Regions from separate parts of the Pseudomonas sp. TE3895 genome, predicted to be linked through region 1. Evidence: riboswitches for the same ligand, from Rfam matches in the RefSeq annotation. Region 1 holds a riboswitch; the other holds the start of a gene.
The links. Region 1 has a riboswitch for thiamine pyrophosphate ahead of thiC (phosphomethylpyrimidine synthase ThiC). Riboswitches for the same ligand answer to the same signal wherever they lie in the genome.
Positions count from the first base shown of each region.

Region 2: it holds a riboswitch for thiamine pyrophosphate, as region 1 does, so the genes downstream of both, ACZ889_RS18160 (TenA family protein) here and thiC (phosphomethylpyrimidine synthase ThiC) in region 1, are expected to answer to the same signal.

Region 1 is NZ_JBWBQE010000001.1:333,650-339,642, reverse strand. Features, by position in the region: gene ACZ889_RS01520 (S8 family serine peptidase) at 1-1,899, shown strand, start outside; gene ACZ889_RS01515 (TolC family outer membrane protein) at 2,034-3,470, opposite strand; TPP riboswitch at 3,630-3,736, shown strand; gene thiC (phosphomethylpyrimidine synthase ThiC) at 3,892-5,772, shown strand; one part of gene ACZ889_RS01505 (IS3 family transposase) at 5,879-5,993, shown strand, end outside.
Region 2 is NZ_JBWBQE010000001.1:4,036,011-4,042,003, forward strand. Features, by position in the region: gene ACZ889_RS18145 (PucR family transcriptional regulator) at 1-37, opposite strand, end outside; gene codB (cytosine permease) at 34-1,299, opposite strand; gene tenA (thiaminase II) at 1,529-2,194, opposite strand; gene ACZ889_RS18160 (TenA family protein) at 2,191-2,838, opposite strand; TPP riboswitch at 2,917-3,031, opposite strand; gene ACZ889_RS18165 (Ig-like domain-containing protein) at 3,273-5,993, shown strand, end outside.

The sequences.
Region 1 (5,993 bases):
ACTCAGGGCACCAGCTTCGCCGCGCCGATCGTCTCAGGCGTGGTGGCGTTGATGTTGCAGGCCAACCCGGGGTTGGGTTATCGGGATGTTCAGCAGATCCTCGCACTGTCTGCGCGCAAAGTGGATGACGCATCAACCCAATGGGCTTACAACGCAGGGCGCAATTGGAATGGCGGTGGCATGCACGCCAGCCACGACTACGGCTTTGGCATGATCGACGCCCGCGCCGCGGTGCGCCTTGCCGAGTCCTGGGGGAGCCGGGCGACCAAGGCCAATGAACGGCTGCTGACAGCCAGCAGTGCACCAGTGGCTCAACAGGTTGCGGCGGGGCAGGTTGCGACTTTGTCTTTGACCCTGCCGGCTGATTTGCTGGTGGAGCATGTGGAGGTCGATGTCCACTCGATGGTCGGCCGCCTTGGCGACATGACGCTCACGCTGGTGTCGCCTGGCGGCACGCGCAGCGTACTGCTCGATCGCACAGGCAAGGCGCCGGGCTCTGGTGATGACGATCTGGGCGATTCGCGTTCAGGGGCGTTCAAATATGGGTTCATGTCGACCCATCATCGCGCAGAGCGCTCGGCTGGGGAGTGGAAGCTTGAGGTGCGTAATGCTGTTGCTGGCTTACCGTTAACGCTTGATCGCTGGACGCTGCGCCTCGTCGGCAGCCCCGGCACCACCGATGATGTCTATTACTTCACCGACGACTACGCGAACCTGGTGGCAGAAAACCCAGGGCGCGCGAAGCTTGACGATGCCATCAGCGGCACCGCTGGCGGGCGCAATACGTTGAACGCGGCTGCAGTAAGTCGCAGTATCTCGGTGGATCTGGCCAGCGGCAGCGCCAGTATTGCCGGTGCGGCGCTCACCATAGCCCCTGGTTCGGTGCAAAACCTTATCAGTGGTGATGGCGACGATACCTTGATCGCCGGGCCCGCCGGGGCATTACTGGATGGTGGCCGTGGGTACAATCTCCTCAAGGGGGGTGAGGGTACCGACCGCTTTGTCATCCACAGGCGTGCAGGCGGTAACGATGTACTCAAGCAGTTCGAGACTTCGCGTGAGGTGATCGACCTGGTCGGCTTTGGTGGTTCAGGGTTTGCTGACTTGCAGATGCAACAGGACGGCAATTCGACTGTGCTCGACCTTGGCAGTGGGCAGAAGCTGACGCTTGCGGACACTACGATTGCCGAACTGCGGTCAGCGAACTTCCGTTTCCTTGACGCTTTCACCGCTGCGCCAGGTTATTTCGAGGGCAGCCCTGAAGAGCAGACGACCCCGCCTGTCACCGCGAATGTTCTGCTTACCGGTGGTGCAGGTGGCGTGTCGCTTGCCAGTGACGCATCCGGGCAGTTGGTGGCTTCTTTGGCAGGCACGGTATATTCCCCGCCGACGGTTGCGCCCAGCGTGTTTCTGGTGACAAAACAAGAAGGTGTGAGCGACTACAAGAACACCCTTCGGGGGTTCCGACACGGTATCGACAAGATTGACCTGACCCAGGTAGGCATCAGTCGCTTCGAGGATCTGCACGTCAGCAAAGTCCAGCGCTTCAAACTCAATGACTTTGCGCAGATTCACGGTGTAGCCGTTGATACCCAGGCAGTGCCGGGGCAGGAAGGTATTGTGAAGATGCTGTACCTGGATGCGCTCGAAGTTGCGCAGGTGACCGCGGAGGACTTTATCTTTGCGCAGCCGGCAATGGTCACATCTGAAGCGGTTGCCGTGCCTGAGATTTCCGCCCTTTCAGCAGGGTCATCGCTGGTTGCTGTCGAGCACTCGCTACCGAGCCTGGGGAATCTTGTTGACGCAATGGCTGCGTTCGCCCCTGAACCTGCGGGGCCTGTGCTTATCGGTGATATGTCGGCGCAACGCATCGACTCGACGATTGCCGTAGCCGCCTAGGCGTTGTCGTTCAGGGCTGGAGTGATATTGGAGGCCTATCGCCAGCAAGCCAGCTCTCACAGGTGCATCATGCCTTCAGGCCTGGCACGGTACGTGTGGGAGTGGGCTTGCCCGCGAATGGTCCAGCCCCTACCTCAAGGCCTGCGCTCGAAGTTCTTGGCCGCTGCTGCCGCCAGGTCCGGCGGCAGGAAGTCCTTGTCCGGGTTGTAGTCAGGTTTCAGGTAGCGCTTCAGGTCCTGCAGGTCTTGCGGGCTCAGGGTGCCGGCTGCCTGCTTCAGGCTCAGGTTGTCGAGGATGTAGTCGTAACGGCTATTGTTGTAGTCGCGCACCGAGGTGTACAGCTGGCGCTGGGCATCAAGCACGTCGACGATGTTGCGGGTACCGACCTGGTAGCCGATTTCGGTGGCTTCCAGCGCGCTCTGGTTGGAAATGATCGACTGCTTGCGCGCCTGTACCTGTTCCACATCGGTGTTCACTGCGCGGTGCAGGTTGCGGGTGTTTTCCACGACCTGGCGGCGCAGGCTTTCACGCTGTTGCTCGCTCTGGCTCAGGCGCTGGTAAGCCTCGCGTACCTGCGAGCTGGTCAGGCCGCCACTGTAGATCGGTATGTTCAGTTGCAGGCCAACGCTGGTCTGCTCGACGTCGCCGCCGTAGCGCACGTTTTGCTGCGGCGCCGGGTTGGTGAAGCCAAGGCTGTCGTTGTCACCCTTCTGGTACTTGGCCACGGCGTCCAGTGTCGGTGCATGCCCGGCCTTGCGCTGACGCAGGGTCTCTTCTGCGGCAGAAACCGCGTAGTTGGTGGCCAGCAGGTTGAGGTTCTGGCGCCCGGCGGTTTCGACCCAGGCTTTGGCATCGTTGGGCGTTGGCACTTGTACCGGCAGGCTATGCACCACGCCCTGGATAGAGGTGTACTCACGGTTGGTCAGGGTCACCAAGGCCTCGAAGGCATCCTGCACCTGGCGTTCGGCGATGATCCGGTTGGCCCGTGCAGTGTCATAACTGGCTTGGGATTGCAGCACGTCGGTCTTGTCCGAAAGGCCCACGTCGAAACGCTCGTTGGACTGATCCAGCTGGCGCTTGAAGGCGGCTTCTTCTGCCTTGGTGGCGGCCAGGTTGTCCTGGGCGCGGAGGACGGCGAAGTAGTTTTGCGCGGTTTGCAGGATCAGGTTTTGCTCGGTCGCCGACAGCTCCAGTGCTGCCTGTTCGTTGACTGCTTCGGCGGCTTGCAACTGGAACCAGCGATCAGCGCGGAAGATCGGCTGAGCCAAGGTCGCGCTCCAGGCGTTGCCGCTGCGATTGGACGTCATGGACGGCTCGTCCAGCTTGGTGCGGGTGTTCATCATCTCGGCACCGGCCGACAGGTTTGGCAGCAACCCGGCGCGGGCCTGCGGCACCACTTCGCGGCGTGCCCCGTAATCGGCGCGTGCTGCAGCCAGGTCAGCGTTGTTGTCCACTGCTTCCTGGTAGACGCTGACCAGATCGGTTTTGACTGTCGAAGGCACGTCCGCTGCCCAGACCACTCCGTTGGACGCACAAGACACGGCTATCGCCAGTGAGAGTTTGCGCAGCATAGAGGCAATCCTTGTACGAAATTAATTACTGAACTGTTGAGTATCGAGCGATGGGCCAGTGTAGTGCCATGCGCACCCGGCAACAATCGCTCGGTGTGCCTTTCATCATCCGCGCATTTACCTGCTTGGCTTTGCTGACCACTCCAGTCTAGACTGCGCATGTTCTTGTCGGGGTGCCTTGAAGCAAAGGCTGAGATCGCAGAGGTGCGGATCCCGTTGAACCTGATCAGGTTAGCGCCTGCGTAGGGAACAAGATTGCTCGCCTTCCCGGGGAGCCTCTTGTGCCAGGTCCGGGATTGTCACAGCTGCATACAGCTTCAGGCACCCCCCATGTCCGGCACTGCACCCAAAGAGGGTGCGTCCGCGCGTTTCAGGTTCACCCCGACATTCCACTGCTAGGAAGCCGTCAGGAGAGCCTGTGATGACCAAACAAGAAAAAGCGATCAACCTCAGCGAATCGGCACAAGTCGATCAGCAGTCCGTGCAACCTTTTCCGCGTTCGCGCAAGGTGTATGTCGAAGGCTCGCGCCCGGACATCCGTGTCCCCATGCGTGAAATCAGCCTGGATGACACCCCGACCGATTTCGGCGGCGAGTCCAACGCCCCGGTGCTGGTGTATGACACGTCTGGCCCGTACACCGACCCCGACGTGATCATCGACGTGCGCAAAGGCCTGGCCGATGTGCGTTCGGCGTGGATCGAAGCCCGCGGTGACACCGAGCGCCTGGAAGGCCTGAGCTCCGACTTCGGTCAGCAGCGCCTGAACGATGCAGAGCTGGCCAAGCTGCGTTTCGCCCATGTGCGCAACCCGCGTCGTGCCAAGGCCGGCGCCAACGTCTCGCAGATGCACTATGCCCGTCAGGGCATCATCACCGCCGAAATGGAATACGTGGCCATCCGCGAAAACATGAAGCTGCAGGAGGCCCGCGCCGCCGGCCTGCTGAATGAGCAACATGCCGGCCACAGCTTCGGTGCCAACATCCCGAAAGAAATCACCCCTGAATTCGTTCGCCAGGAAATCGCCCGTGGCCGCGCGATCATTCCGGCCAACATCAACCACCCGGAAGTAGAGCCGATGATCATCGGTCGCAACTTCCTGGTGAAGATCAACGGCAACATCGGCAACAGCGCCCTGGGTTCCTCGATCGAGGAAGAGGTGGCCAAGCTGACCTGGGGCATCCGCTGGGGATCGGACACGGTCATGGACCTGTCCACCGGCAAGCACATCCACGAAACCCGCGAGTGGATCATTCGCAACTCGCCGGTGCCGATCGGTACCGTGCCGATCTACCAGGCCCTGGAAAAGGTCAACGGCGTGGCAGAGGACCTGACCTGGGAACTGTTCCGCGACACCCTGATCGAGCAGGCCGAACAGGGCGTGGACTACTTCACCATTCACGCCGGTGTGTTGCTGCGCTATGTGCCCCTGACCGCCAAGCGCGTCACCGGCATCGTCAGCCGCGGTGGCTCGATCATGGCCAAGTGGTGCCTGGCGCACCACAAGGAAAACTTCCTGTACACCCACTTCGACGAAATCTGCGAAATCATGAAGGCCTACGACGTCAGCTTCTCGCTGGGCGACGGCCTGCGCCCTGGCTCGATTGCCGACGCCAACGACGCCGCGCAATTCGGTGAGCTGGAAACCCTCGGCGAGCTGACCAAGATTGCCTGGAAGCACGACGTGCAATGCATGATCGAAGGCCCCGGCCACGTGCCGATGCAGTTGATCAAAGAGAACATGGACAAGCAGCTGGAGTGCTGCGACGAGGCGCCGTTCTACACCCTCGGCCCACTGACCACCGACATCGCGCCGGGTTACGACCACATCACCTCGGGCATTGGTGCGGCGATGATCGGCTGGTTCGGTTGCGCCATGCTCTGCTACGTCACGCCGAAGGAGCACTTGGGCCTGCCGAACAAGGACGACGTCAAGACCGGCATCATCACCTACAAGATCGCCGCGCATGCCGCCGACCTTGCCAAGGGCCACCCGGGTGCACAGATTCGCGACAACGCCTTGTCCAAGGCGCGTTTCGAGTTCCGTTGGGAAGACCAGTTCAACCTGGGCCTCGACCCTGACACTGCCCGCGCTTTCCACGACGAGACCCTGCCGAAGGAATCGGCCAAGGTCGCGCACTTCTGCTCGATGTGCGGGCCGAAGTTCTGCTCGATGAAGATCACCCAGGAAGTGCGTGAGTACGCAGCCAAGATCGAGGCCGTGGATGTGACGGTCGAGCAAGGCATGCGTGAGCAGGCCGAGCGGTTCCGCCAGGAAGGCAGCCAGCTGTACCACAAAGTCTAAGCACGCTGGGGCCGCTTTGCGGCCCTTTCGCGACGCAAGGCCGCTCCCACAAGGACCTGAGCTGCGCCCCAGATGTTGGACATCTGTCCATCATCTGGGGGTTTTCATGAGCAAGTACTCAACACAATTCAAGCAGTCAGCCATCCAGGCTTTCCTCAAGCGTGGCCGAGGCTTTCGCCACATCGCGGCGCTGTTTCAAATCGATCCGACTTTGCTGCGCC
Region 2 (5,993 bases), 3.7 Mb from region 1:
CGGGCAAATGCAGGAGCTCTTCCAGCGCCAGGCTCACGGTTCGACGCCCGCCTGGCCGGGCGCGCGGCGGCGTGCGCCCAGCTCTAGAATGACGATGTAGCACACTGCCGAGGCGGCGATGCCCACCAGCGGCGCGACCCACGGTGAGGCATAGGCCAGTACAGCGCCCACGGCATAGGCAAACAGCCCGGTGAGGTTGTAGCGTGGCAGGTTTGCCGTACCCAGTGCCGGGTATTTGCCGCGGTGGCGATACCAGAAGTCAGCCATGATCACCCCACCCACCGGCGGAATGATCGACCCCAGCAGCACCAGGAACGGGATCAGCATTTCGTACATGCCACCCATCGCCAGCACAATGCCAACCCCGGCCGCCACCAGCGTTGCCGTGCGCCGGCGCTCGCTGCGCAACAAGTGGCAGGCGGCGGCCGACACGTTGTAGATGGTCGGACCCTGAATGGTCCACAGGTTCAGGCACAGCATCACCACGGCCGCGAACGACAGGCCCTGCAGCATCATCACGTCGACGATATCGGCCTGCTGATAAACCATCGCGCACCACGCCCCGGCCACCACCATCAGGCCGTTGCCAAGGAGGAATGCCACCACGCTGGCGATCACCGCTACCCGGCCACTGCGTGCCAGCCGTGTCCAGTTGGTGGCTTGGGTGGCGCCACTGGCGAAGGTGCCGAAGACCATGGTCACTGCCGCCGAAAAGGTCATGGTTTCATGCGGGACGACTGCAGCCAGGCCGGCAAAGCCACCGGCATCGCGGGTGGCGATGTACATGGACACCAACAGCAGCACGAACATCAATGGCACCGACACCCGCGACAACAGGTCCAGCCCCTTGAACCCGATGATGGCCGTAATGCTGAAACCCAGCCCGAACAGCACCATCAACGGCATGCCGAAGCCATCCGCCAGCCCCAGCAGCTTGACCAGCACGATGGCCACCGTGGCCGTACCCCAGGCATACCAGCCCAGTTCGGCAAAACCCAGCAGAAAGTCCGAGAGCCGGCTCCCCGCTTCACCGAAACAGAAGCGTCCCATCAACACGGTATTCAGCCCGCTGCGCGAGGCAATGAAGGCCAACACTGCGGCATACAAGGCAAGCAAACTGTTGCCGAGGGTAGCCACCCACAGCATGTCGACAAAACTGAATGCCATGCCCAGCTTGCCGCCGGCGAACATCGTGCCGGTAAAGAAGGTGAAGCTGAACAAGACCATCGCGATCGGCAGCAGGCCCTTGCGGGCGGACTGGGGGGCTGCGCTGAGGGGAAATTCGCTGGGTGAGCTCATTGCACGGGGGCTCCGGGTGTGTAGTTGGGAGCAGAAAGAGCAATATGCGGGCCGCTTTTCCCTGCGCCGCCACCCGGAAGAAATCGGGCTGTTCGCCCAGAAATCCATATGCACTGTGCACATTAAAGCTACGATCTGACGATCTGGAGTGTGCGCGACGACTTATTTTGAGGCGCTCATGCACCAAAGCGGGCCTGGGCTGGGTAGTAATCACCCAGCCCACGGCGGTTTACACGGTCCCGTCCAACCCCATTTGCCAGAAATCAGCCTCCAGGCTGGAGGCCTGGCCAAAAATCCCTGCCAGTTCGGCGAACCGCTGCTCGGTCATGCTGCGCGCCGCCAGTTCATCCAGGTGCTTGCGCGCTGCTGCGGCCACCCCTTGGTAGCCCTCCCCGGCATACTCGCCAATCCACTCGCGGTAGGGGTGATTGCTCAAGTCGCCAATGCGCTCGGCCAGGGTCCGGCCGATTTCGGCATAGCCGATCACGCAAGGTGCCAGTGCCACGTGCAGCTCCAGCAGGTCGCCGGCTGCGCCGCAGTCCAGCACATAACGGGTGTATGCCACCGTGGCCTGATGCTCTGGTGCGGCCTCGATGTCTGCCTGGGTCAAGCCCCAGCGCGCGCACAGGCGCACGTGCAGCTCGGTTTCATCCAGGATCGCCGACAGCCCGGCCTGCGCTGCACGAATGTCGGCCGGGCGGCGGCTTTTGTAGGCGGCCAGCGCCCAGGCGCGGGCGAACTGGATCAGGAACAGGTAATCCTGCACAAGGTAGGTCCGGAACGCTTCCTCGCTCAGCGTGCCCTCGCCCATCTGACGCACGAAGTCATGGTCTACGTAGCGGTTCCATTGTGGCGAGGCAGCTGTCTTGAGGCGCTCGAAGATATCCATGCTCATTTGCCCTCCGGGTACACTGCATCGAAGAAAGCCAGCTCCAGCGCCACGGTGCGCTGGTAGAAGTCACTTGCCAATGCGGCCTCCTGCGGGCCGACGCGGTCCAGTTCGGCCTGCAGGAAAGCGACGAATGCCTGGAATGCCGGGTTGTCATGCAGGGTAATCCACTCGGCATGGACGAAGTTGTCCGGCATCGGTTTCGGCGCCTTGAGCGCCCAGTCCAGGTACAGGCCTTCGGCAACGTTCAGCACCGCCAGTGCCGCTGCGTAGGAACGGGTGGCTGCCGCTTCGCGCATGATCGCCTTGAAACCTGCGGTAGGCGCGGTATCGGCCGGTTCACTGCGTTGCGCCGGGCTGACACCCAAGGCCTCGAAGGCACGCAGGAAGTAGGTGTTCTCGTCACTGCAGATCATCCCGGCAAAGCGGCCGAAGCGCAGGCGGGCTTCAAACGTGTCAGCGGTGGCGATGGCCGCGCCTAGCAGGGTCACGAAGCTGTCGAGGAAACGGTGGTCCTGAACCAGGTAGTCGACCATGATCGGGTCCGGCAGGCTGCCGTCGCACAATCGGGTCACGAAACGGTGGCCAACGGCCGCCGACCAGGTCGGCTCGCTCTGGCGGCGCAGGGACTGGCTGAAACGTTCGGTCATGTTGCTGTCCTTGATGAGGGTGACAGCGAGACCTTGAAAGTTGGCATGGACTGGCCTCGCAGTGAGGCCGGCAAAAAGGCAGGTTACAAGCCCCATCCCTTCGCCGGCATGATCCGGATCAGGTTCGAAGGGTCACCGCGCTGTAGCGTTCAGCGGTTTCTCAGCCCATTGCCGGGCTCCCCTTGGTGACGCTCAGGTATACCCGAGGGCGCCGCGCCTGTCACGCCCCAAACTGTGGGCAATGGTGACCCGCTAATGGGTATCTGTCCCCATTCTTGACGCGCCATCTTTTAGTGCACGCCAGACGCTGCAAGGTTTTGTATGTCAAGGCATTACTGAAAAATCTGTTGGCATAGCTGTTGCTGATGGCCATTTAACGGGCAAAACGCCATTGATGGCTTAAGGCCCTAAGGCCGCAAAAGAGGCTTAAGCCAATGAAAACATCTGCTGTGAGTCACGCGTCCAGACGCGCGTTCCATCTCTCGTCCGTCACTGCGCTGATGATCAGCCTCGGGTTGATCACGGCCATGGCAGCCCCCCTCGACGACAACAGCATGCCACCGCCGACCGACCCGTCGGCCTACACCGACCAGCCGGACGACCCGACCGCTGCCTTGCTTGAGCTGAACACCATGCCGGAGGCCAACGAAGGCTCGCTGGAGCTGACCGATGGCGCGTATGGCGACCGCAACACGGTAGGCACCGACAACGTGCTGCCGCCGGCCCTGCAAACATCGGACAAGTACCCTACCAACGGCAAACCCAGCCCGTTGTTCGGTGCGCAACCTTTCACCCAGCAACTGTTGCTGTTCGAAGAATTCGGACCAGAGAAGCTCGACCCGACCACGCCGGTGCCCGATCTGACCTTCCCGGTACCGACCCTCGGCGCGGCCCCCGCCCAAGACCCCAACGTGGTGGCACGCAGCGGCCCCAGTGGCAACGCACTGGAAGCGTTCCTCAAGCAACCCGGCCTGTACCCGTTTCCGACCCAGTACGCCAACGTGCTGGACCGCAACCCATGGAAGGCGCAGATCGAGATGTTCCTCAACCGCCAGCCGGTCGGCTCGCCCGCTGAAGGCCGGCCGCCAGGAAAAGGCTGGTCACACCAGCGCTGGAACGAGTTTTACCCGCAGGCAGCGTTCAAGACGGCCCAGGCCGGTGCGCGCATCAACCTCGGTCTGCGCGACCGCAAGCAAATGCACAACTATGCCGTCGGCGAATTTGCCCCGGGCGGCCTGTACTACCAGACCTCCGACATTCCGACCACGCTGGGCACCACCAAGGGCATCGACACACGCTTCCATCCGAACATGCCGCTGCAAAACCACAAATCGCTGTGGACCTTCGACGGCACTTTCCCGCCCAAGCTGCTGATGGTGCGCTACGGCCAGCCAATTCTGATGCGCCATTACAACGCCCTGCCGATTGACCCCTCGGCCAACGGTGGCTTTGGCCTGCATACCATCTCGACCCACGAGCACAACGGCCACTCGCCGGCCGAAAGCGACGGCTTTGCCAACGCGTACTTCTTCCCCGGCCAGTACTACGACTACCGGTGGCCGGTGCAACTGGCCGGCTACGACACCATCAACACCCGTGCCCAGGACCCGCGTGCCGCTTTCCCCTGCTCGCCGGGTGAAACCTTGTTCGTCAACGATGGTTCACCGGGCCTGAAAACCTGCGAGAACGGCAGCATCAAGATTCGTGGCGACTGGCGCGAAACCATGAGTACCCACTGGTTCCACGACCACATGATGGATTTCACGGCGCAGAACGTCTACAAGGGCAACGCCGTGATGATGAACTACTACAGCGCCCTGGACCGCGGCAACGAGGCCCTGCAGGACGGCGTCAACCTGCGCTTCCCAAGCGGTTCAGCCATGCCTTGGGGGAACCGTGACTATGACGTCAACCTGGTGATTGCCGACAAAGCCTGGGATGCCAATGGCCAGCTGTGGTTCAACCCGTTCAACACTGACGGCTTCCTCGCTGACCAGATTCTGGTCAACTGGCAGTACAAGCCCAGGCTCAAGGTGCGTGCGCGCAGTTACCGCTTCCGTCTCCTCAACGGCTCGGTGTCACGCTACTTCAAGTTCGCCGTGGTGCGGGAGATTGCCGGTACCAGTGGTGAGTTCAAAGGCCCGTCCGGCTCCAACCTGTCGTATGCGCGGGTGCCGTTCCACATGATCGCCAACGACGGCAACATCATGGAACACGCGGTGCCATTCGACGGCACGATGGACCTCAATGGTGACGGCAACCTGCAAGACAACAACGGCGTCTTGCCGTTGCAGGCCATTGCCGAGCGCTACGACATCATCATCAACTTCGCCAAGAACGGCATCAAGGCCGGCGACAAGCTGTACTTCGTCAACCTGATGGAGCACGACTCCGGCAAAGGTCCGAAGCAAGCTATCCCGTTGGCCGACGTGCTGTCGGAAAAATACAAGGCAGTAATCAAGCAGACCAGCAAAGGCCCGCAGTGGGACAACGGCGACCCGGCTGTCGGCAAGTTTCTGCAACTGTGGGTGCAACCGTACACCGGCCAGGACCTGAGCATGGACCCGGTAGCCTATGAGCCGGCCAAGCCAGGCAAGGCTGCTGGCCTGAAAATGCTGCCCCTGCCCATTGACCGCGACGCCGCAGCCGACCAGGCCAAACTCAAGGATGCCCGCCACCGCGAGTTCATCTTTGGCCGCTCTGACGGCACGGACACCACCCCGTGGACCATCAAGACCGACGGCGGCTTTGGCTACAGCATGGACCCACGCCGTATCAGTGCCGCACCGCAACTGGCCAACCAGTCCACCGACGGTGGTTTCAGCGGCGACGGCACCCTGGAAGTGTGGAAAATCGTCAACGGCGGCAATGGCTGGAGCCACCCGGTACACGTGCACTTCGAGGAAGGCGTGATTCTTAGCCGCGACGGCAAGGCCCCGCCAGAATGGGAAAAATGGGCGCGCAAGGATGTGTACCGTATCGGGTCGGAACCTGATTCGTCCGAAGAGGTGGAAATGGCCATCCGCTTCCGCGAGTTCGCAGGCACCTACATGGAGCACTGCCACAACACCCAGCACGAGGACTCTTCGATGCTGCTGCGCTGGGACCTTGAACACCCGGGGCAGTTCCAGGTAATGCCCACCCCGCTGCCAGGA